2 regions of the Chitinophaga sp. CC14 genome follow, and region 1 is predicted to be linked to the other one. Evidence: riboswitches for the same ligand, from Rfam matches in the RefSeq annotation. Region 1 holds a riboswitch; the other holds the start of a gene.

Region 1 (11,278 bases):
GGCCAGGTCATTTAAGCTGGCTTTACCCTGTACTTTTTCGCCGTCTACCAGGTCGCGTGGCAGATAGGTGCCTTCTTTGGTAGTGGTATACTCGCTACCACCGTTCACGCGGAAGTTAAGGCCGTCCATGATCTGGTAGTCCGCATATACGTTAATATTCACCTTGTTTTCAAACCGGTCGTTGGTAGGCGCCATTAACCATGCCAGCGGGTTATCCCTTCCTTTGAAACGGGCATAGGAGCCATCTTCATTATACACGGGGATAGCCGGTGAAGCGGTGAGTACGCCATACATTACGTTGGAGGGAACGATGTTACCATCATAGGTTTTGAAATTGGTATAAGCGTGTGAGGCGTATACGCTGGCTCCTGTTTTAAACCGTGCTGCGAATTGTTTATCGTAATTGAGTCTTACAGAATACCTTTCAAAAGAAGTATTTTTTAATGCACCGTCCTGTTTGAAGTAGCTGCCTGATAAGGCTACCCTGTCTTCCGCCGTACCGCCGCTTACGCTGAGGTTATGGCTTTGCACCATTCCGGGCCGGGTAGTTAATTTAAACCAGTCGTTATCCCGGCCGCTGGCCAGGTCGGCAGCGGTATAGAATGCAGGTTGTCCTTTTTCAATGGCTTTGGCATTGGTGACCTGCATATTTTCCAGGCCATTCATTTTATCGTATTCTTTGATGATCCTTTGCGTACCGTAGTAGCCATCATACTGAATGGCTGCCCTGCCGCTTTTACCTCTTTTGGTGGTGATCATCACTACGCCGTTGGCGCCGCGGGCGCCGTAGATGGCGGTGGAAGACGCATCTTTCAGGATCTGTATATCGTCGATATCATTCGGGTTGATGTCCTTTCCGGTTTCGGAAGGGAAGCCATCTACCACGTATAATGGTTCGTTGGTGGATTTGATGGAGTTGCCGCCGCGGATGCGCACAATGGTTTGTCCGCCCGGCGCAGCGTTCGACTGGCTCACCTGTACCCCTGCGGCGCGGCCCTGGATGGCCTGTGCAGCGTTGCTGGTTACACCGCCGAGGTTCATCTGGTCGCTGGAGATGGAGCTGATAGAACCCGTCAGGTCTTTCTTTTTGGTAGTACCATAACCCACAACCACTACGTCTGTGAGGTTAGATACTTCTTCAGAAAGCGTCACTTTAAAGTTGGTGGTTTTACCATCAAACTTTACGGACCAGGCTTTAAAGCCCACCATAGAAATTTCCAGTGTTTCACCGGGATTGGCATTGATCTTAAAGCTGCCGTCGGTGCCGGTAACCGTACCGAGTTTGGTGCCTTTTACGGTCACAGTGGCACCGGGTAAAGGCTGGCCTTTGTCGGTGGTAACCACGCCATGTACTTCAATTGGCGGCGGTGGCGTAGTAGCCGGCTGTATGGCCGGTTTTGTTTTTACAATGATAGCGCCACCTTCAATACTGTATGTGAGGGGCTGATTACGCATGAAAAGATTCAACGCATCATTTACAGGCATATTGCTTACCGTGATATTGGCCCTGCCGCTTTTTTCCAGCAAGGCTTCATCTGCCAGGATATTGAGGCCGGTTTGTTTATTGATTTCCCGGAAAACCTCTTTGGCGGTAGCATTTTTCATCGACAGGCTTACTACCTGGTTTTGGCTGCTGGCTACGCTCACCTGTGCCGTGGTGGCGAAACATAGCAGGGCCAGGAACTGACTGACCTTTAGATGTTTGGTTGGACGCCGGTTGTGCTTACACCGGGAACTGGCAATAGTACGTAATTGCATACTTGTGCTGAGTTTTGATTGAGAGAATGGTTTGGTTGTGCTATCTGTTTTAATAAATCCCTGTTACCATGACAGCTCCGTCATGCTGGTTGATATAATTGTTCACCTGTAGGCATTAATCGCCCTGTACAATCAGTTTTTTTCCTTCTAAACGATAATTAACATCGTTGGCATTCAACATTTTTAAAACATTCACCAGGCTGCTGCGGCGGCTGATCATCCCAAAAAATTTCCTGGGCTTCATGTGTCCTTCGTATACAATCTCCACGTCGTACCAATGGGAAAATTGCCGCAATACAGTAGTAAGATCTGTGCTCTCGAACTGGAAGTATCCTTCTTTCCAGGCTATTATTTCTGCGGTATTTACACCGGTTACTCTTTTTACATTTCCGTTAGGGCTCACCTGCGATTGTTCGCCCGGCGCCAGTTGTATGCTGCCCTTTTTACTGTTTATTTTCACTGCACCCTGCAACAGGGTGGTATTGATAGTAGCTTCGTCGGCGTACGAGTTGATATTGAAATTGGTGCCCAGTACATCCACGGTCATCTGGTTTACCTGGATGCGGAAAGGGCGGTGCGCATCATGCGCAATTTCAAAATAGGCTTCGCCGGTTAGTTCAATGCGGCGTTCATCGCCTGCAAAAGTGGCCGGGAAGCGGATCGAAGAGGCGGCGTTCAGCCATATCCTGCTGCCATCGGCCAATACCAGCGGATAGGTTTCGCCTGCCGCGGTAGTTAGTGTATTATAGATGGGAGCGCTGCTGGCGCCCTTTGTTTTTACATATACCAGTTGTCCGCCCTGGTTGTGGATAGCGCTGTTGCCCTGCTGCGCCAGCTGCTGGATCCCGGCGCTGTCCAGCACTATTTTTTCCCCGTTGGCCAGGGTGAGTACCGCTTTATGCTGACCAGGCGCTGCTGCCGCCGGCGTCGTTTTTTTTGCTACCGTGGCCACCGGGGTGGCTGGCTGCCGGAGAAAATAGACAACCGGGATGGCGAGCCCAATGATCACGGCTGCTGCGGCGGCAAGTTTAAACGGACCAATATTCCTCCGGGTGGGAGGCATGGCTATTACGGGAGTGCCCTGGATATGCTGTAACAGCTCTTTCCTGACCCGGTCGCCGGGCTCGCGGGAGTTGGCGCTGCTATCGGGCTTTACCTGCCGGAATGCCGCCTGCATTTCGTCCAGCAGCACACGGCCGGAAGCGTCGTCCCGCAGATAGTCCATCAGCTCAAGGGCTTCCTGCGGACTACAAGTCCGTTGTTGCCAGCGTTGCAGCAATAACCGGTAATATTCATTGTTCCTTTCGGTGGGCATATATATACTATCCCAAAAAAAGAAGGTAGGGTGGGTTGGGAGAAAAAAAATTATTTGGAGGGGTCGAGGAGGATCCCTGAAACCAGTAACAGGGGGAGAATACCATCGGTATTGGTATAGAAGAAAAATTTAATGCTTTTCATGGCCAGCACCATATGTTCTTTTACCGTATTACGGGAGATGCCCAGTTCTACGGCTACTTCTTCATAGCTTTTGCTTTCTTCGCGGCATAGCCTGAACACCTTTTGCCGCTGAGGGGGCAATTGTGCAATGGCTTTATGGAGTAAAGATTCGTATTGTTTCCATAATAAGGCGGTATCCGCATCTTCCGTTTGCTGCTGTAGTTCCTGCATTACCTGTAAACGGAGGGCGGCGTCGGCGCTGATCTTCTTCATCAGCTTAAATACATGATTCCGGGTAATACGGTACAGATAACCGCTGAATGATAATTCAGGGTTGATCCGCTCCCTAATCTCCCAGATCTTTATAAACACTTCCTGCAGTGCATCTTCGGCCAGTTCCGGGATATTGATGAAGTGGAGAATATACGTGTAAAGTGAAGGGTAATACTGGTCATATAAGGTGATATACGCTTCAGTATCCCCTTGCTGTAGTCGTTGCAGCAGAACCGCTTCTTCATTGCTCACTGGATGCTCTATTTGATAACTAAAGTAAGCAATTGGCGGAAAATTTCTGCAAAAATTTAGGGATCGTCGCGGATGTTGTCTTTTTCAGGATTAACCTGATTATGCTGATTTAGGGATTTGATCATTTGGATTTATAAAGGATTAAGGGAGATATAAGCGGATAAATCCATTATATCTCCCTTAATCCTTTATAAATCCAAAAAAATAAAATCAAGTTAATCAGTATAATCAGCCCAATCCTGTTCCAAGACAATTTCCCCATCGCCGAAGGCGGTCTAAGAAAACGCCGGTGCATACTCCGCAGCAAAGGAGGAGAAGCTCCGCGCTGGCTTCCCCGTTACGTCCATTACCGCTGTGGAAACAGCCGCCGCTTCGCCACGGGCGTAATGGGCATAGTCTTCAATAAGCCCCTCCGCCTGCCAGGCGGGGAATCCTGCGTGCAAAAGGGCGGGTAGCAGTTCGGCATCGGTAACATTAATGTAGCGGATGGTGCGTCCCAATGCATGCGACAGGCTTTCGGCCAGCGCTGCATGGGTGAGCGGTTGTGGCCCGGTGATATCGTAGGTTTTGCCTTCATGCCCGCTGGAGGTGAGGGCGGCTGCCGCAACGGCGGCTATGTCGCGGGTGTCTACCAGGCTGATGGAAGCATTGCCGGCGGTGGCAAAGAATTTATTTTGCGTGGCAATTGTTTCGCGGAAGCCCAGTAGCCCCTGCATAAATAAATTGGGCCGCAGGAAAGTGTAGGCCATACCGGATAAACGGATCTCTTCTTCTACCGCAGCATGGTACCGTAAAAAACGTACGGGCGATTGCGCAGCTGCATGCAGCTGGGAAAGCTTTACGATATGTGGCAACCCGCTTTTAACAGCAACGCTTACAAAATTGCTTTGCAGTTTCCCGGCTTCTTCAGATGAATTGGTGAGCAGGAAAGCGCGCTCTATACCTTTCAGTGCAAGGGCTAAGCTGTTCGCATCGTTAAAATCGCCGGTTACTATTTCAGCGCCGGGTAAGGCGGCGATCGTGTTTGCGAGATGGTCTGTTGTCCGCACCATTGCCCGGAACGGAACGCCCTGTGCAGATAAATGTTTGGCCAGCGTAGTACCAATGTGTCCGGTAGCGCCGGTAATCAGAATATTTGCCTGTTTCATAGCTGTTTGTTTTTATGATGTAAAACTCGGCTTTCCGCCAGGGAGGAAATTGTAAGAAAACGAAACGGATTTGATAGTTGCGGGGATTTACTATCTTCGCCCCCGGTTCTTTATGTATTACTAATCGAAGCAAATAATGGTTCCCGCTGAAAAGCGGGATTAAAAGGGAACTGTGTGTAAATCACAGGCTGTCCCGCAACTGTAAGCTTCCGGCAGCGTAATGCTGCAACTGGTAAATAATATGCCACTGTTCCTGACAGGAATGGGAAGGCGTTTACCAGCGGAGCAAGCCAGGAGACCTGCCTTTATTTCACTTTGACAATGCTTTCGGGGATTGAAGCGTGTCAGGTTTCGGTATCGGTAATTACTAAGAACAGGCGTATGCATGATTACATCATGCGCTTGTTCCTGTATGTATACCATGCCTTCTCCTTCCGTATATATCTTCTCAAAAACATTGCTGTACTATATAAAAGAGCGTGAACGTCATGTATCACCTTTTAAACAATCAGTAATGATTATCCACAACTTAGGCTATCCGAGGATAGGTAGCCAGCGTGAATTGAAAAAAGCCTGCGAAAGCTACTGGACAGGCAAAATTACCCTCGATGAATTACAGGCAACCGCCCGTAATATCCGTTTACAAAACTGGGCATTGCAGCAACAGAAAGGGATCGACTGGATTCCCTGCAATGATTTTTCCTTCTACGACCAGGTGCTGGACACTGCCCTGATGGTAGGCGCAGTACCACAGCGTTACCGCACCTTACAGGAAAAAAAGATCGGGGAAACAGACCTGCTTTTTGCCATGGCGCGTGGCTACCAGCGCGATGGCGATGATATCACCGCAATGGAAATGACGAAATGGTTTGATACCAACTATCACTATATCGTTCCTGAATTTACAGCCGACCAAACATTTCATTTCTTCTCCCGCAAAGTAACTGACCAGTTCCTCGAAGCAAAAAAAGAAAACTATGCTGCCAAGCCGGTGATCCTCGGTCCTGTATCTTTCCTGTTACTCGGAAAAGAGAAAACGGCTGGCTTCAACCGTTTATCACTGATTGATAAACTGCTGCCGGTATACCTGGAAGTGTTGTCGCAGCTCACCAAAGCCGGCGCTGAAGTAGTGCAGCTCGATGAGCCCTGCCTGTCGCTGGACCTGGATGAAGCGGCCCTGCAGGTATTTATCGATACCTACGCGCAAATTCACGCGGCCTTCCCGCAACTGCATATTCTCCTGGCTTCTTATTTTGAATGCTATGGAAAGAACCTGCCGGTAGCGCTGGCATTGCCGGTGCAAACCTTGCATCTCGACCTCGTGCGTTGCCCGTTGCAACTGGATGATATCCTGGAAACAGCCATTGCCAATACTTCTTTACACCTCTCGCTGGGCGTAGTGGATGGCAGGAATATCTGGAAGAATGATTATACACGATCTTTACAGCAGATACAAAAGGCAGTAAGCGTGTTGGGAAAAGACCGTATTGCCATTGCGCCTTCCTGCTCATTGCTGCATGTGCCGTGCGACCTTGATAACGAAACAGCCCTTTCTCCCGAAATTAAAAACTGGATGGCCTTTGCCAAACAGAAATTGCAGGAGCTGAAAGACCTGCGTGATATCGTGAACGGCAACACTGCATTGCTGGATACCAACAAAGCGGCTATTCATAACAGGGCCACGTCGCCACTCATTCACCGCAAGGAGGTGAAAGACCGGGTAGCGGCATTTACCGCCGCAGATGCACGCAGGAACAGCACGTTCCCGGTACGTCAAAACATCCAGCAGCAACAGTTTGGACTCCCGCTGTTTCCTACTACCACTATCGGGTCGTTCCCACAAACGGATGACATCCGGCAGTTAAGGGCGCGTCTGAAAAAAGGAGAGCTGACTACCGAACAATATGAAGCCGCCATTGAAAAAGCCACCATAGAAGTGATCCGCTGGCAGGAAGAAATTGGCCTGGATGTACTGGTGCATGGCGAGTTTGAGCGGAATGATATGGTGGAATATTTCGGGGAACAACTGCAGGGATTCCTGTTTACAAAAAATGGCTGGGTACAGAGTTACGGCAGCCGTTGTGTAAAACCACCGGTTATTTTTGGAGATGTAAGTCGCCCGGCAAACATGACCGTGCGCTGGAGCAGCTTTGCACAGGCGCATACCGATAAGCTGATGAAAGGCATGCTCACCGGGCCTGTTACCATTTTGCAATGGTCTTTTGTAAGAGACGACCAACCGCGTTCCACCACCGCCAACCAGATTGCATGGGCGATCCGTGATGAAGTAGTGGCGTTGGAACAGGCAGGCATTAAAGTGATCCAGATAGATGAACCGGCTATCCGGGAAGGCTTACCTTTGCGTAAAGAAAACCGCGCAGCCTACCTGGAATGGGCGGTACAGGCGTTCCGTATTTCCGCCAGCGGCGTAAAGGATGAAACGCAGATTCATACGCACATGTGTTACAGTGAATTCAACGATATCATTGAGCATATTGCCGCAATGGATGCCGATGTGATTACCATCGAAACTTCCCGCTCGCAGATGGAGTTACTGGATGCCTTTGCCGGGTTTAAATATCCTAACGAGATAGGACCCGGCGTATACGACATCCATTCTCCCCGCCAGCCGTCTGCGGAAGAAATGATTTCACTGCTGGAGAAAGCCGCTGTTACGCTGCCAGCAAGGAACCTGTGGGTAAACCCTGATTGCGGTTTGAAAACCCGTAAATGGCCGGAAACAAAAGTGGCATTGTCGAATATGGTCCGGGCAGCGGAAGTGATGCGCGAAAAAGCATCTTTATAAAAAAGAAAAACAGTACAAACATGACTATAGAAGAAAAAATTCTTCATTCGGAAACCCGGATCTTTAAAGCCGTATTTCCCAGTACTACCAACCATTACGATACGTTGTTCGGCGGCACGGCCATGTCGCTCATGGATGAAGTGGCGTTTATTACGGCTACCCGTTTTGCGCGTAAAAAAATGGTGACGGTATCTTCCGGGAAAATAGATTTTAACCGGCCCATTCCGGCGGGTACCATTGTGGAACTGATCGGAAAAATAACCGAAGTAGGCAATACCAGTGTTAAAGTGCTGGTAGAAATATACATTGAAGAAATGTATTCCTATTCACGGGAAAAGGCCATCACCGGCACTTTTAGCCTGGTGGCCATTGGAGAGGATAAGCTACCGGTAAGCGTGAAGTAGTCAAAAAAGAAAGAGGGGGCGCTTGTAAACAAACGCCCCCTTCTTTTAGATTATTCACGGATATTTATTCGAGGTTAAGATCTTTTACGCCCAGTACTTCTGTGGAAATTTCTCCTAGCCATCCTGCTTCTGCACGGATAGCCGTATGTACTTTTATAAAGTTGATCCCGGTGAGTTTCACCGGTTTACCGGTTTTATCTACTGCCCAGTCCAGTTTTATTTTCGCATCACTATCATCATTCGCGTGGTTATCTGCATAACCCCAGGAGAAAGCGGGCGACACATAGTAAGGAGAGAACGGATCGCTGGAAGTATTTTTGATGTTGAGATCTGTCAGTTTAGTACCGGTAAAAGTGATGCTGTCGCCTTTCCACTGCGGGTAATATGACTGATCATGAAATACATTTTTTGAGAGGTAACCGGTATGCCCCTGGTTGTCTTTCCAGCGGATATACTCTGTATCGCTGGTATACGGATCATCCGGATTAGTAACCCTGTCTTTTGCTTCGTTAGGTTTATAGTAAGTGATCTGGTAGTTCTTTACCGTTTTGGAACTGTTGTATTCCGAACCGGCAATTTCATACCATTCATCATCGGGTAAACCGTTTTTATTGGCGTCTACAGAAACAGAGATAACGCCGGGTTCTGCAAACTGGTTGAAAGCATTGCCTAATACGATGAAAGAATATTCGCCGGGTACATTTTTAATGGTATGGTCAAAGCCCATTACTACATAGCCACCGAACCCGCCGAGGGAAATCATGTTTTCCTTTCCCAAAGCAGCCAGTGCGTAATCAGCCATTTGTTTGGCAGAATCGCCTTGCTTCCATACGGGCAGTTCGTTGGTAAATTGTCCGGGTGCGGGGAAGTATTCAAAAACTTTGGTCACCTTGTTCAGGAAAGGACCGGTAGGCTCCGGATCTTCTATGGGCGGTGTTACGTCTTTATCCTTTGAACAGCTGCTTACCATAACAGCGATGAACGTGGCGGCGAGTAGAAATTTACTTTTCATTTGTATAGATTTAGTTGGTTATGATTATTTGGTTGCAAAAACAAATGCAATGTGTGCAGGTATTTCGCCCGTGGTGACAGACCATTTCTTTTTGCCCGCTTTATCAAAGCAGTAAAGGGTTCCGGAAGACACGTAGTCCTTCGCATCCGTTACAAGAATTTCTTTGGTAGCCGGGTTTACCGCTACGCCGTAAGGCATCCGGATGGATTTATCCGTACCATCGGTAATGAAATTTGCGTTTAACACCGTTTCTGTTTTTACGTTTACCATGTTGTAGGTGATGGTCCATTGACCGGTGTTATAACTGAAAACAGAGCCGTATACATAAGCGGTGTCGCCGGAAATGCACAGGTTGCTCACCGGGATATCAAATTGTTTCTTTACCGCATCTGTTTTGGTGTCTATCACAAAAAGGCGGGATGGTGTATTGTAATAATCGCCGCGGGAAGTCACATAAATATCGCCATCGTTGTCGGCCTTGAGACGGTCGAGGTTAATAGCCACATCAATCTTTTTTATCTCTTTAAAAGTATTCAGGTCTATTACCGACACGGTGCGGTCATAATCAGGTGCGCGGTAACCGCCGGAATTGGCTACATACAGCTTATTGCCTACCACGGCCATTTCTTCCGGTTGATAGCCCACAATTACTTTGCGGGTAATTTCCAGTGTAGCCGTATCTATTTCTGCCACAAAACCGATGGGGGCGTTGGGCTCTACCACTACCGGGCCGGCATAAGAACTAACATATGCTTTGCCGTTGGCGAAAGTTATATAGCGGCAGTTGAGGATGTCGATTTGTTTGATCCGTTTGGTGCTGGCTGCATCCATCACTTCTACCTTATTGGAAATGTTGATCACTGCATACAATTTTGTACCGTATGCTTCTATGTCATTGCCTACATCGCCCAGTTCCTTTACCGCAGTGGGATTGGCAGTAGCATAGATATTACTTTTGTAGACGCCTGTAGTATAATCGTAATAATCCAGGGAGGCTTTATTACTGCCCATATTGCCTTCGTTCAGGAGATAGAATCCATTGAGCAGAGATCCCGGTGTGGCCGTATCTACCGGCGTTACTTCGGGCGGAACAATCCTTTCTCCTTTCCGGCATCCGGTGATGGCCAGTGCTGCCAGGGCGGCCACCCATACTGCATTCCTTAATTGTTTCATCATGTTTATTAAATATTCACGGTTAAGATGAAGCGGTAATTCCTTCCCGGCATGGGGTAGCTGATCACCACTTCATAGAACTGGTTGGCGAGGTTATTCACCTGCGCCGTTACATGGAACCGGGTATGTTTATAATTGAATTGTTTACCCAGTGAAAGATCGCTGGTATACCAGGGTTCCACGTAGTTCTTTAACTTATTTTCCTTGCTGTTGTATCTTTCCCCGGTATAGATGAAGCTGTAGTTGGCTTCCCATTGTTTATAGTCGGCGCCGAGTATGAGCGAGCCGCTATGACGGGGAATATAAACGATCTGATCGCCGTAGAAGCTGTCGGACGGATCGGTGAAATCCTGTGCGCGCTGGTAGGTGTATGTGAGGCGTGTACTAAACTGCACCTGTTTTTTTATAAGCCACAGCGCTTTTGCTTTTACATCCACGCCTTTTATTTTTACAAATCCCAGGTTCTCCATTTGCCAGCTGAGCATGCTGGCGCCGGGAACGGCTACTATCTTATCATTTACTTCGTTGTAATAAGCGTCTGTTTCAATGCCTGCCTGTGTGATCCAGCTGTTGGCAAAGGTTTTATTCCAGGTGAATCCCACATCGTATTGTGTGGCGAATTCCGGCTTCAGGAAGCGGTTGCCGATCTCGGTATAATACAGGTCGTTAAAAGTAGGCATGCGGAAGATCTGTTTGTAAAACCCGCGTAGCCGGAAATCCGGCGAATTCGTGGGTTGCCACGAAACAAATACTGCCGGTGTAAATTTCTGCTGGTATGGCGCCGATGCATTTTTCTTTACTGTTTCGTTTACGAAGGTACCCAGCAGGCTGGCCTGTGCGCTGAAGCGGTTGAAGCTGATATTTGTGGCGGCGGCAGTCAGCGTTGTATAACGGGTAGGGTAGCTGAAGTTGGTAAGATCGGCATCCAGGCGGTTCCATTGAAAGTCGCCGGAAGCCGCGATGGTCCACCAGTTGGTGAGGGCATACTGGTGCGCCATTGAGAAATACATTTCAT
Region 2 (11,278 bases), 180 kb from region 1:
CCCTCTCCTCCCTGCTGGATACGCATCACGGCCTCGCCAATGCGGTAAATATTCCTTACGGCATGCAATTCAATATTGCGGGCTTTGAAGAAAAGTTCCGCCGCATCGCCAGAACCCTGGAGTTAAAAGAAGAAACCGGCGAGGCAGTGGTACAATATCTTTTTGATCTTAATTCAAAAATAAACATCCCGCATCATCTCCGCGATATCGGCGTTACGGATGCACACGTGGAAACACTGGCAGACCTGGCCCTTGCCGATTTTGCCCATCCCAACAACCCGAAACCGGTTACCCGGGAAGATTTCAAACAGTTGTACCTAAACGCGCTATAGACCATGAAGAAAAAGATAGGGATCAGCTACACAGAAGCCAGCTTTACCAATTATGAAAACTGGTTTACACCCGAAGATCTCGGTGATGACCTCGAAGTGGTGATCCTTTCCTTTCTGCGTAATAACGTGGAAGATATTTATACCTGCGATGGCCTGGTGCTTACCGGTGGCGTGGATGTAATTCCTTCCCTGTACGGCGGCGCTGAAAACTATCCGCATCAGCCGCATGAATTTTTGCCTGAAAGGGATGCCTTTGAAAAACGCATCTATGAGTATTCCCAACAGCAACAGCTGCCTGTATTGGGCATCTGCCGCGGGTTACAATACATCAATATTCTCGAAGGCGGAAAAGTATATGAAGACATCGGCGAAGCCGCCAACAAAATTCATAAAAAAGATACCAGCGATAAAATACATGGAGTAAACATCCGGAAAGATTCATTGCTGTACGCCGTTACCGGCCAGGAAAAAGGACAGGTGAACAGTGCGCATCACCAGGGCATCCATCCGGCTAAGCTGGGGAATAATATTATGGTGAGCGCCACTTCCGATACCAGCGATGAAATGATTGAGGGTATTGAATTCAAAGATAAAACCGGTAAAGGATTTATGCTTTGCGTGCAATGGCATCCGGAAAGAATGCCGGAGAAAGAAAGCAACCCGCTCTCCCAACAAATCAAAACACAATTTCTTCAAGCAGTTAGAAACCATACGAAATGAGAATCTTTAATCCTGCCACCGCACAAACCCTCGCCGTTCTCAGAGAAGATTCACTGGCAAGAGTAGTTGAGAAAACCGCACTACTCCGGCTGGCATTCGCCCACTGGTCGGCCAAACCACTGGCAGAGCGTATCAAAGTGATTGCCCGGTTCAACCAGCAGCTGGAAAAGAGAGTAGAGAAACTGGCGGGCATACTTACTTCCGAATCAGGAAAACCATTGCAGCAATCACGCAATGAAATCAACGGCGCCGTAGCCCGGATCAACTGGATGCTGGAAAATGCAGAGAAGTACTTGTCGGACGAATGGGTAACCAATACGGATACACTAAAAGAAAAAATCTCTTACGAACCACTGGGGGTTATCTGCAATATCTCTGCCTGGAACTATCCCTACCTGGTAGGTGTAAACGTTTTTATTCCTGCGCTGCTGGCCGGTAACACCGTATTGTATAAACCCTCGGAATACGCTACCCTCACGGGTATGGAAATAGAGAAACTTTTCTATTACGCCGGTCTTGAACAAAATGCTTTCAAAATAGCCATTGGTGGAAAAGCCACCGGCGAAAACCTGATGGACCTGCGCGTGGATGGTTATTTCTTTACCGGCTCCTATAAAACCGGTAAATACATCTATGAAAAAGTAGCGTCCCGGATGTTGCCCTGTCAACTTGAACTTGGCGGAAAAGATCCGCTTTATGTAACAGACGATATCGAAGATATTGCAGCAGTAGCCGCAGCTACCGCCGATGGCGCCTTTTATAACAACGGCCAGAGCTGCTGTGCCGTAGAACGCATCTACGTACACGAAAAAGTATACGACGAATATGTAGCCGAATTTGTAAAGGCAGTTAAATCCTGGAAACTGGGATTACCCACAGATGACGGCGTATACTTTGGCGCCATCACCAGGAAAGAACAACTAAAAGTACTCGAAAACCAGGTGCTGGAAGCGCGTGCAAAAGGCGCCACCCTGAAACTTGGCGGCCATATCATTGTACATGAAGGCAACTTCTTTGAGCCCACCATCCTCACAGATGTGGATCACAACATGAAAATTATGCAGGAAGAAAGCTTTGGTCCGGTGATAGGCATCATGAAAGTAAGCAGTGATAAAGAAGCCATCGAACTGATGAACGATACGGAGTACGGGCTCACTGCTTCGGTATACTCTTCCAACGGGGAACGTGCGCAGGAAATTCTTTCACAGGTAAATGCAGGCACCGGCTACTGGAATTGCTGCGACCGGGTTACAGCAGGACTACCGTGGGCAGGCAGAAAGCATTCAGGTTTTGGCGCAACGTTATCGCACCAGGGATTGAGGGCGTTTACGAAAACAAAGGCGTGGCAGATGAAAGGATAAGTTTTATATACGTGCTTTTTACGAAAGCGTGATGCAATGTTGAATTGTATCACGCTTTTTTTATTGGGGCCACAAAGGGGCCAACATACGGGCCACAAAGGAGCCATCCATCCATTGCCCACACCCTCCTCCACTTCATTTTGGCATTTATACCTAATTACCGTAGGTTTGCCTCCGCATTTGGTTCCGCCCCGCGGCGGATTAAAAGGGAATCCGGTGTAAAACCGGAGCTATCCCCGTAGCTGTAATCCTGCATTTATCGTCAGATAAATTGTTTTTCCGGATGAACTCCATACCACTGTCTGCCTGTCCGGCAGATGGGAAGGTCCCGGAAAAGCAGGTAAGCCAGAAGACCTGCCTTTTGTAATTGATCATTCAACGCTTTCGGGTGAAATGCCATGAATGTAGGCCTGCCAGCCATTTATGCGCTGTTATTTTTTTCGTTTAGCCTTAGGCGTGATGCCGGAGGATAACCGGTATTATGATCATTTTTCCGGGGTTTTTACCCCGGAGAAAAGTGCGTTGTATTTTCTTAACAAAACAATAAATATGAAAAAACAGTTATTATCCTTTCTGTCTGCAGCATTAGTGCTGTTTGTTGCTTCCTGTCAAAAAGATGATGCCTTACAACCCCTCGAACGCCAACGCACCAACGAAGCGGGTACCGGCGGCGTTACGGCATCATTAATCGCCGGTAAATACGGCAATGGATTCTTTATCGCTAACGAAGGATGGTTTGGTCATGGTACCGGCGATCTGCATTTCTATTCCTACAGCGGCGACAGTCTTGTCCCCAACATTTACCATGCAGAAAACCCCACAGGCGCATTGGGCGGCCCTTCCAATACCCTGCAGTATGCCACTGTATTCAACGGCAAAATGTATATCGTTGTAAAAGCCGGCGGACCACTGGTAGTAACAGATGCAGGCAGCCTGGCTGAAACCGGCCGTATCACTACCCTGCCAGGTAATGATGGTCATGCCTTTATTGGTGTGGATGCCACCCGTGGACTGCTGAGTGCAAGCGATGGCGTATATCCCATTACGTTACCTTCCCTTGCAGTAGGCGCTAAAGTAACTGGTGTAGCCGGTTACACCGGTGATATGTTAAAAGCCGGCAGCTATATTTTTGTGTTGTCCCAAACAGATGGTATCGTTGCTCTAAACAGCACCACGTACGCTGTAGTAAAAAAATTCGGCGCAGCCAACCTGGCCTTTGCTGCCGGTAAAGATGGCGGCGTATATGCCACCAACTCCGATTCCCTGATCCGCATAGACCCCGCTACACTGGTGCGCACTGCCGTGAAACTGCCTTTCACAGTACCATCTCCGTGGGGAGCATGGCGCCACGCGGCGATCACTGCCTCTACAACAGAGAATGCTGTTTACATTGTGCGTAACAACGGTTTTGCCGGTGGTACCCAATTGTACCGCTATATCATTGGCAACACCGCATCGCTTGCATCTCCTTTTATCACACTGCCTTCAGGCCAATATTTCTATGGCGCCGGTGCTGCGTATAACAAGGATAAAAATGAACTGGTAATGACTACATTGAATGGCTCTTTCACCGGAGATGTGAACAGGGTCCTGATGTATGACGCTACTACCGCTACACTGAAAAAAACACTCACTTACAACGGATGGTATTTCCCGGCCATGCCTGTGTTTCATGAGTAGAGGATGAAATAAAGAGAGGGTGCCTCAAATTTACTTTTAAGACACCCTCTCTTTTATTTTTGAAATCAGGAGTCGTTGATAAGACCAGGGTAATTGTGCCACAGGTTGTGGCACAAATTCAAATTCTTGAAGTAGAAATGAACGAGGTAAGTGAATAAAAAAGTATTAACTACCTGATAACATTTCGGTATATAAGAATGATAAACACTATGTTGGATTAAGAATATACCTTACCCTCTTTCTAAAAATCCAGCGGCAATACCATATTCATTACAATAGGTTCCAGCTTCTCAAGCGATTTCCGCAAATCGGCTTCCATCTTTTCTTTCTCCGTGAGCCGGAACAAAGATTGCCGTATAAAATTTTTAGGAAGATAATAATCTATCGTCAACCGGCTTCTCTGGTCTGTTATCTTTTCAACCGTATAGTAGAAAGCGTTATGCCGCTTCTCATCTGTTTCACTGAACAACGCCTTTTGTTCGGGATCGTACGAGAAGCTGCTGGTGTACATGATCACCTCTTTACCGTTATCCATCACATGGCGGTGACGACTACCTATACCAGGCAGAAAATGTTCTACCTCATCTATTGCGCTCACACCTGTTTGCCACAGGTGCCTGAACTCAAAATGCACCACAGTATAAATAAGCGTTTTGATATCCGTGTCAAACTCCTTCGACACTGAAATCATTTTTGTTTTGTCCTTAAGCTCTATCTGTGGATCAGGATCAGGCGGCAACCCATTGCGCAGTTCACTTAAATGAGTATAATGGAAAGGAATAGCGCCTGTTTCTGTTTGTTTGGTGCTGGCATCCCATGTCATCCATTGCGCCAGTCCTTCCGGTGGTTCATCACGCAACAGGTTGTCTGTTACCAGCCAGTATTCATGTTGTTCAATATCATTTTTCAGCAGCTGGTGCGCTACAATCACATCTTTCCCTATCAGCTTACTGAAATTTTTCACCTGGTAGGTGGTGAACTCGCCATAGTGGGTAATTACCTTCAGGGTGAGGTCAATAGCGGATACACATGCTTTGCACTGGCAAATTTTACGGTGGTTGTAGTTGACCAGGTACCGGTGAAATTCGCAGAACATTTTTTCCACCTGCTTATACAGTACTTCCAGTTCCGGCGGGGATCCAAACTTATAGAACAGGATGGCGTCACCTTCAACTTCAGACACTTCCAGGCCCGACTGATTAGCGTTTATCAGCAGTTCCAATAATTGCTGGATAATATGGCGGCTGTGCTCAATCTCTATTTCATTCACAAAACGGGTAAAGCCACTTATATCCGGAATAAAAAGCAGCCCTTTGTTTTCCATTTTTTTTATTAAAGTTAATAATAAAAATGGCACATGACCGCTCTTCCTTTATTTCTTTTCCAACCGGAAGATCATGGCGTCTGCCGCATCTGCAGTTATATGGATCTTCCCTTTCTCCGTAGATGTTTTACCGGAGAATAATTCTTTGCAGAGATATTCCCCGCTGCCGAGTCCAAGCTTCCTAAAATCAGCTTCAAAGGTAGTGGGGCGCTTGTTATAGTTCACCACGGCCAGGTAGGTAAACCGGCCGCTGTTGTGAACAAACAGGCTGGACGGCGTATCACCGGTATGATGATCCACCGGAACAAAACCATTTGGCAACTGTGCCGCTTCCAGCACATCGTGGTTTTGCAGCAGTTGCTGCGCTACGCCGGAAGCGCTGCTGTACGCGGAGTAGTCGTCGCCGGTAATAACGGTGCCGGTAACGATGGCAGAGGCAAGACGGGCCCTGTTTTCACCGGGAGCGGCGCCTGCAAACACTACGTGATCTGCATCGGTAAAACCGTACACTTTATTTTGCCACCATCCCAAACTGGTGGCGTTGAGGGTATAGGCTGTTTCGTCAATATTTTTGAAAGCATCGCAGGCAATACGGCGCATATGCACATACCTGCCGGTGGCCATACCGGGCGAAATGGCGGCGTATACCAGCATCTTGCCATCCAGCTGATCTACGAGGAATTCCATGCCCTTCCTGAATGCCTGCATGCCTGTATGCACGGACGGATCATAATACGCATCTGCTTCTATGGCTGCATGCCCGATAAAGTCAATCTTAATCATTTCAAAGCCGGTTTCCTTGAACCTTTTAATGAGATAGGCGATGCGCTCGCGGGTAGCAGGATGGGTGGGGTCCATCGCGCGGGCGCCGTCAAAATCGTGGTATTGCCCGTTTACTTTTGTCCAGGTTTCTTCATAATTGTAGTGGCTTCCTTCTACCACGCGGGAGGATTTGGACCAGTCTACAAACGGCGCCCAGTAAATGCCGGGCTTACATCCCCGTTGTTTGCAATACACCACAAATTCTTTCAGCTGGCTGAAATCGCCTGTCATGCCGCCTTTGGTCATGTTATCCCAATAGGAGTCGAGGTCAATGTAAATGCTGCCGTCTTTACCACGGAATGTTTTACAGGAGTCTGCAAAAAAATCGACAACCTGTTTGGCTTTAGCCAGGTTCAATTTCGTTTGCATGCTTCCCCAGCTGTTCCAGCCCAGCGGCTTTGCCCCGGTCCATTCAAAAATATACCGGGGTTCGGCGAGGCTGTTAGCGCTGCCATATTGCTCCATGCCTTTGCGCCAGTTGACGGCGGGCAGCACCAGGATCTTCGGGGAGCTGCACAGGGTATCGCCCTGCGTAACGATGCCGTGGGGTATTTTATCGCGGGTAACAAGACTGTCAGTCCACCCGGCCACCACAGAAATGCGTGAATTTTCCACCTTTACCCCTGTTTTCCAGTTGCTGTGTTCTACTGAGCCGAGTATGAGCCCGGCGTTGGTGATACTGTCGTACAACGCGGTTACTTCTGAACTGGTGAATGCCGGGCCTTGCTGGTCCGCTACGCGGTACCTGATCCAGGCATCATTGTCAAAGGGCACCACTACCCCGCTGGTATACATCGCGGCTTCTCCTGTTAAAGGGCTCATCGCCCTGGAGCGCGCGCCTTTTCCCTGCAGGGTTACAGCCGTATAAAAACCATCTTTCCCTTTATACACATAAAATACCTGCTGTTTTTTCATGCCGTTACCGGCAGAAGTAATCACATACCGGGTACCTTCTCCCATCCGGTCTTTTATACGTGCACTGGCAAAAGTACGGGTAGCAGTGAGGGTATCAGGCCGGTGGGCATCTTCATAAAAAGCAAATGCATTCCGGATCACTTCTTCCTTTCCGCTCCAAACAGAGTAAGTGCCTTTGCGTAAATCGTAGGCGATATAATTGTTTTTCCCGAAAGGAATATGTTTCACATGAGTGGCCTGTTGTGCGTGTAACGGCGTTAACAGGCAAAGCATTCCCGTAACAGATAAAAAGTATCTGCACCAGATCAGAGCGTTATTCATTTTGCAAGTCCTAGTGGTGAAAAGATCATAAATAGCAACACCATTAATATCAATAAGGCAGCGCTGTACCAGTGCCGGTTTTTCCAGGGCTCCACGGATACTACCGGGATTACTGCCGGCTGATAAGGTACTGCCATTGGTTTTATTTTGCCGATGATCAGCATCAGCACCGCCGTTACCACAAAGGTGATCGCCAGCAGATGCAGGTAATGGATACCGGTATCAAATACCCATTGCAGTAATACGTTTACGGCCAGGAAAAATACCAGTCCCGCTTTGGCCGCCACCGGCGGAACGTGCCGGGTGGCCATGCCCACCACCATGATGGTAAAAATGGGAAGACTGAAAAACCCCGCCAGCATCTGGATATAATTATAAAAGCCGCCTTTGAACAACATGATAAACGGCGCAATGATAATACCCGACAACAATACCAACACCTGGAAAATACGGGTTCTGCTGATCAGTTCTTTATCCGTTACGCTGCCTTTGCGGGCTATCATGAAAGGCTTATATAAATTCATGGTGAACAACGTACCTACACTGTTCAGCCCCGCATTAAAAGTGCTGAGCGCCGCACCAAAAACAATGGCCGCAATTAAACCGGTGTATACCGGCGGCAACACATCTGCCGCCATCCTGGGAAATACTTCCGCCGTTGCCTGCGGATGAATATACAGGTGTACGGCAATGAGGCCGGGGATATTGAGCATGAGCGGCGACAATAACTTACACAAACACGCCAGTGCAATCCCTTTCTGGCTTTGCTCCAGGTTCACGGAGCCCAGCGCCTGCTGCACAATAAACTGCTCCATACCCCAGTAGTAAATATTCACCAGCAACATACCGGTAAAAATAGTGCTGAAAGGAACCGCATCGTGTGCCGAGCCGATGGCATTTAAGTGATCGGTATGGCTTCCGAGCACAGTCAGCAAACCGGTTTCCGCATCGCCATGCCCCAGGTATTTAAACCCGAAATAAGGCAGCAACAATCCACCGATGATCATACCACCGCCCAGCAATGTGTCGGAGATACTGATCACTTTTAAGCCGCCCAATACATTATAGAAAAAGCCCGTGATACCTATCAGGCAGGCCAGCATCCAGATGGTGGACCAATAGCTGATATGCAGCAGCTCATTCAGGTGAAAGATACCGTTAAAGGCCACTGCGCCGCCATACAATACGGCTGGGATCAGGTTTACAAGATAGCTGAGCAGGAAAATAACGGATACTATTTTCTTGGTGCCGCTATCATACCGTACTTCCAGGAAATCGGGCGTGGTAACGGCCCCGATCCGCAAATAGATGGGCATCAGGAATTCGCCTACCAGCAACATCGCAAATACAGAGGTAACACCCCACGACATAATAGACATGTTATTGATGAAAACAGATTCGTTTTCACCAATAAACTGGTTGGCGCTGATGTTGGTCATGATGAGCGCACCGCCTATTACCAGCCAGTTTAAACTACGGCTGCCAAGAAATACGTCGGCGGCGGTTTTCAACTGGTGCCTTCTTGTAATGTACCACGACAATACCGTCATGAGTACCACGAAAAAAGCAAAGCTTATAATAGTAGAAAGTGGCATTAATAATTACAGTTACAAAGATTTTCTTCTTATCAGCACGGTAGGCAGTACTTCCTGGATCTTCTCCCGGTTCAGTACAAAAACTGCTGCCTTCTCCGCCATCAGTTTAAAGTCCGTGGAATAAGTGGTGATACCATTACAGATAATTTCCTTTACCACATCATCATTGTGAGATAAGATGCCCACATCTTTTCCAAGCGTCATTTTCTTTCCCACACAATCTTTCAGGATGGCCCACAACTCCGTATTATTGATGGTGTAATATACTTTTCCTTTGGCCACCGTGCCGGGTACATATTCCGTTTTAATAACACCGTTGATCTGATGGTCTTTTATAAAACGTTTGAATGCCTTCAGTATTTCTATCGGCGTATCGGTAGACGGCCGGTAATAAAAAATCATTTCATCAAACTGCCTGATGGTATCCGTTAACGCGGTGAATGCCCGGTAGGATGATTCCCCGAACTCCTGCACAATGTAAGAACAATCTGCCTGTAACGGCTCGTACCGGTCAATCATCAGGAACTTATCCATCGGCAGCTCCCGCAGGATCTCCGCCGTTTTGGGATGAGGGATAGGCGCTACCACATACATCCCGTAGCGGCCCTTTACGGAAGCCACAATGCTTTCAAATACCTCGATATTGTTATGATGAAAGAAAACATCCAGCTGGATGTTTTCACCAAGATTTGCCCGGAAGGTTTTATAAAATGTTTCCTGGAAAGTATCAAACGCAAATAACAGCAACGCCACTTTCAGCTGCTGCCCGGTATCGTCGCTGCTCACAAAAAATCCTTTCCTGTTTTGCGATGCCACAATCCCTCTTTCCACCAGCTCCTTATAACCTTTGGCAATCGTTTCCCGCGCAAATCCGAGCTCCCCGATCAGGTTATTCACAGAAGGCAATGAGTCGCCTCTCGATAACAACTTTGAGTTGATGGCATTGATGATGCCCTGAACAAATTGTTCATGTTTAGAAAGACCCGGAATGCCGTCCAGTTCATGTATCTGTTCGTATACGTCCTGCATGTAAGGAAAAATTGATCTGGAATTAACTGTACTACACTATCCTACTAAGCTATTGCGTTTTTTCTACACTTACAACTTTTTGCAGTGAATAATGCGTTTCAGGCAGCGATTGTAACTTCCTGGCAGCCCATTCTGGCGTAATGTCCCGCTGCGGACTGGCCAGCAACTCATACCCTACCATAAACTTTTTCACGGATGCAGAACGCAACAGCGGCGGATAGAAATGCATATGCCAGTGCCATTCCGGATGATCGCCCGAATTCACGGGCGCCTGGTGCATACCGGCAGAGTAAGGGAATGATGTTTCAAAAAGATTATCATATTTTATGGTCAGTCTTTTTAAAATATCCGCCAATGCGTGCTGCTCTGCCTCATTAAAATGCAGCAGATCCGGTACATGCCGCTTGCTGATGATCATGGTTTCAAATGGCCAAACCGCCCAAAAGGGCACCAATGCCACAAAGTGATCATTCTCACAAACAATCCTTTCCTGCTTTTCCAGCTCCAAAGCTACATAGCTTTGCAGCAGGCTTTTGCCGGTAGCTTCATAATATTTTTTCTGGTGAGATGTTTCCTTGATCAACTCCGCCGGTAAATCGCTGGTTGCCCAGATCTGCCCATGTGGATGAGGATTGCTGCACCCCATGATGTCGCCTTTGTTTTCAAAGATCTGGATATACTTTATATCCGTATCGGCAGCAAGCTGGCGGAATTCTTCCTGCCACAACGTAATCACTTTCCGGATGTCTGCTACTTCCAGCAGCGGCAGCGTAAGATCATGCCGCGGTGAAAAACAGATCACACGGCAGGTGCCTTTCACCCCCCGCGCATGTAATAAGCTGTCGGTCACTTCAACGCCTGCAGGTGTATCTGCCATCAGGGCACCGAAATCATTGGTAAATGCAAAAGGCTCTGTATAAGCAGGGTTCTGATCCCCGCCCATCCTGCTGTTGCCCGGGCATAAATAACAGGAGGCATCGTACTCCGGCAGCGGATCTTTATTTACTTTCTCTACTTTGCCCTGCCACGGCCTTTTGGTACGGTGCGGCGATACTAATACCCACTCGCCCGTTAAGATATTTAACCGTTGGTGGGGGTGCTCTTCTAACTGGAATTTGTTCATAGATAATCAGGATACTTCGTTAATCCGGATAACCACGCTGGTTCTTTTAACATGCA

Evidence for each region. Region 1 has a riboswitch for cobalamin ahead of metE (5-methyltetrahydropteroyltriglutamate--homocysteine S-methyltransferase). Riboswitches for the same ligand answer to the same signal wherever they lie in the genome.
Region 2: it holds a riboswitch for cobalamin, as region 1 does, so the genes downstream of both, PV783_RS10205 (DUF5074 domain-containing protein) here and metE (5-methyltetrahydropteroyltriglutamate--homocysteine S-methyltransferase) in region 1, are expected to answer to the same signal.

What each region holds. Positions count from the first base shown of each region.
Region 1 covers NZ_JARBFY010000003.1:237,930-249,207, forward strand. The annotation lists gene PV783_RS10945 (TonB-dependent receptor) at 1-1,758, opposite strand, end outside; gene PV783_RS10950 (FecR domain-containing protein) at 1,874-3,073, opposite strand; gene PV783_RS10955 (RNA polymerase sigma factor) at 3,124-3,720, opposite strand; gene PV783_RS10960 (SDR family oxidoreductase) at 3,996-4,868, opposite strand; cobalamin riboswitch at 4,989-5,190, shown strand; gene metE (5-methyltetrahydropteroyltriglutamate--homocysteine S-methyltransferase) at 5,383-7,674, shown strand; gene PV783_RS10970 (acyl-CoA thioesterase) at 7,695-8,078, shown strand; gene PV783_RS10975 (hypothetical protein) at 8,143-9,090, opposite strand; gene PV783_RS10980 (YncE family protein) at 9,115-10,266, opposite strand; gene PV783_RS10985 (TonB-dependent receptor) at 10,272-11,278, opposite strand, start outside.
Region 2 covers NZ_JARBFY010000003.1:58,576-69,853, reverse strand. The annotation lists gene PV783_RS10220 (iron-containing alcohol dehydrogenase) at 1-332, shown strand, start outside; gene PV783_RS10215 (gamma-glutamyl-gamma-aminobutyrate hydrolase family protein) at 336-1,052, shown strand; gene PV783_RS10210 (aldehyde dehydrogenase family protein) at 1,049-2,413, shown strand; cobalamin riboswitch at 2,578-2,790, shown strand; gene PV783_RS10205 (DUF5074 domain-containing protein) at 2,963-4,093, shown strand; gene PV783_RS10200 (DUF2652 domain-containing protein) at 4,335-5,417, opposite strand; gene PV783_RS10195 (hypothetical protein) at 5,466-7,475, opposite strand; gene PV783_RS10190 (solute:sodium symporter family transporter) at 7,472-9,070, opposite strand; gene PV783_RS10185 (GntR family transcriptional regulator) at 9,083-10,099, opposite strand; gene PV783_RS10180 (UDP-glucose--hexose-1-phosphate uridylyltransferase) at 10,149-11,222, opposite strand; gene PV783_RS10175 (alpha-galactosidase) at 11,229-11,278, opposite strand, start outside.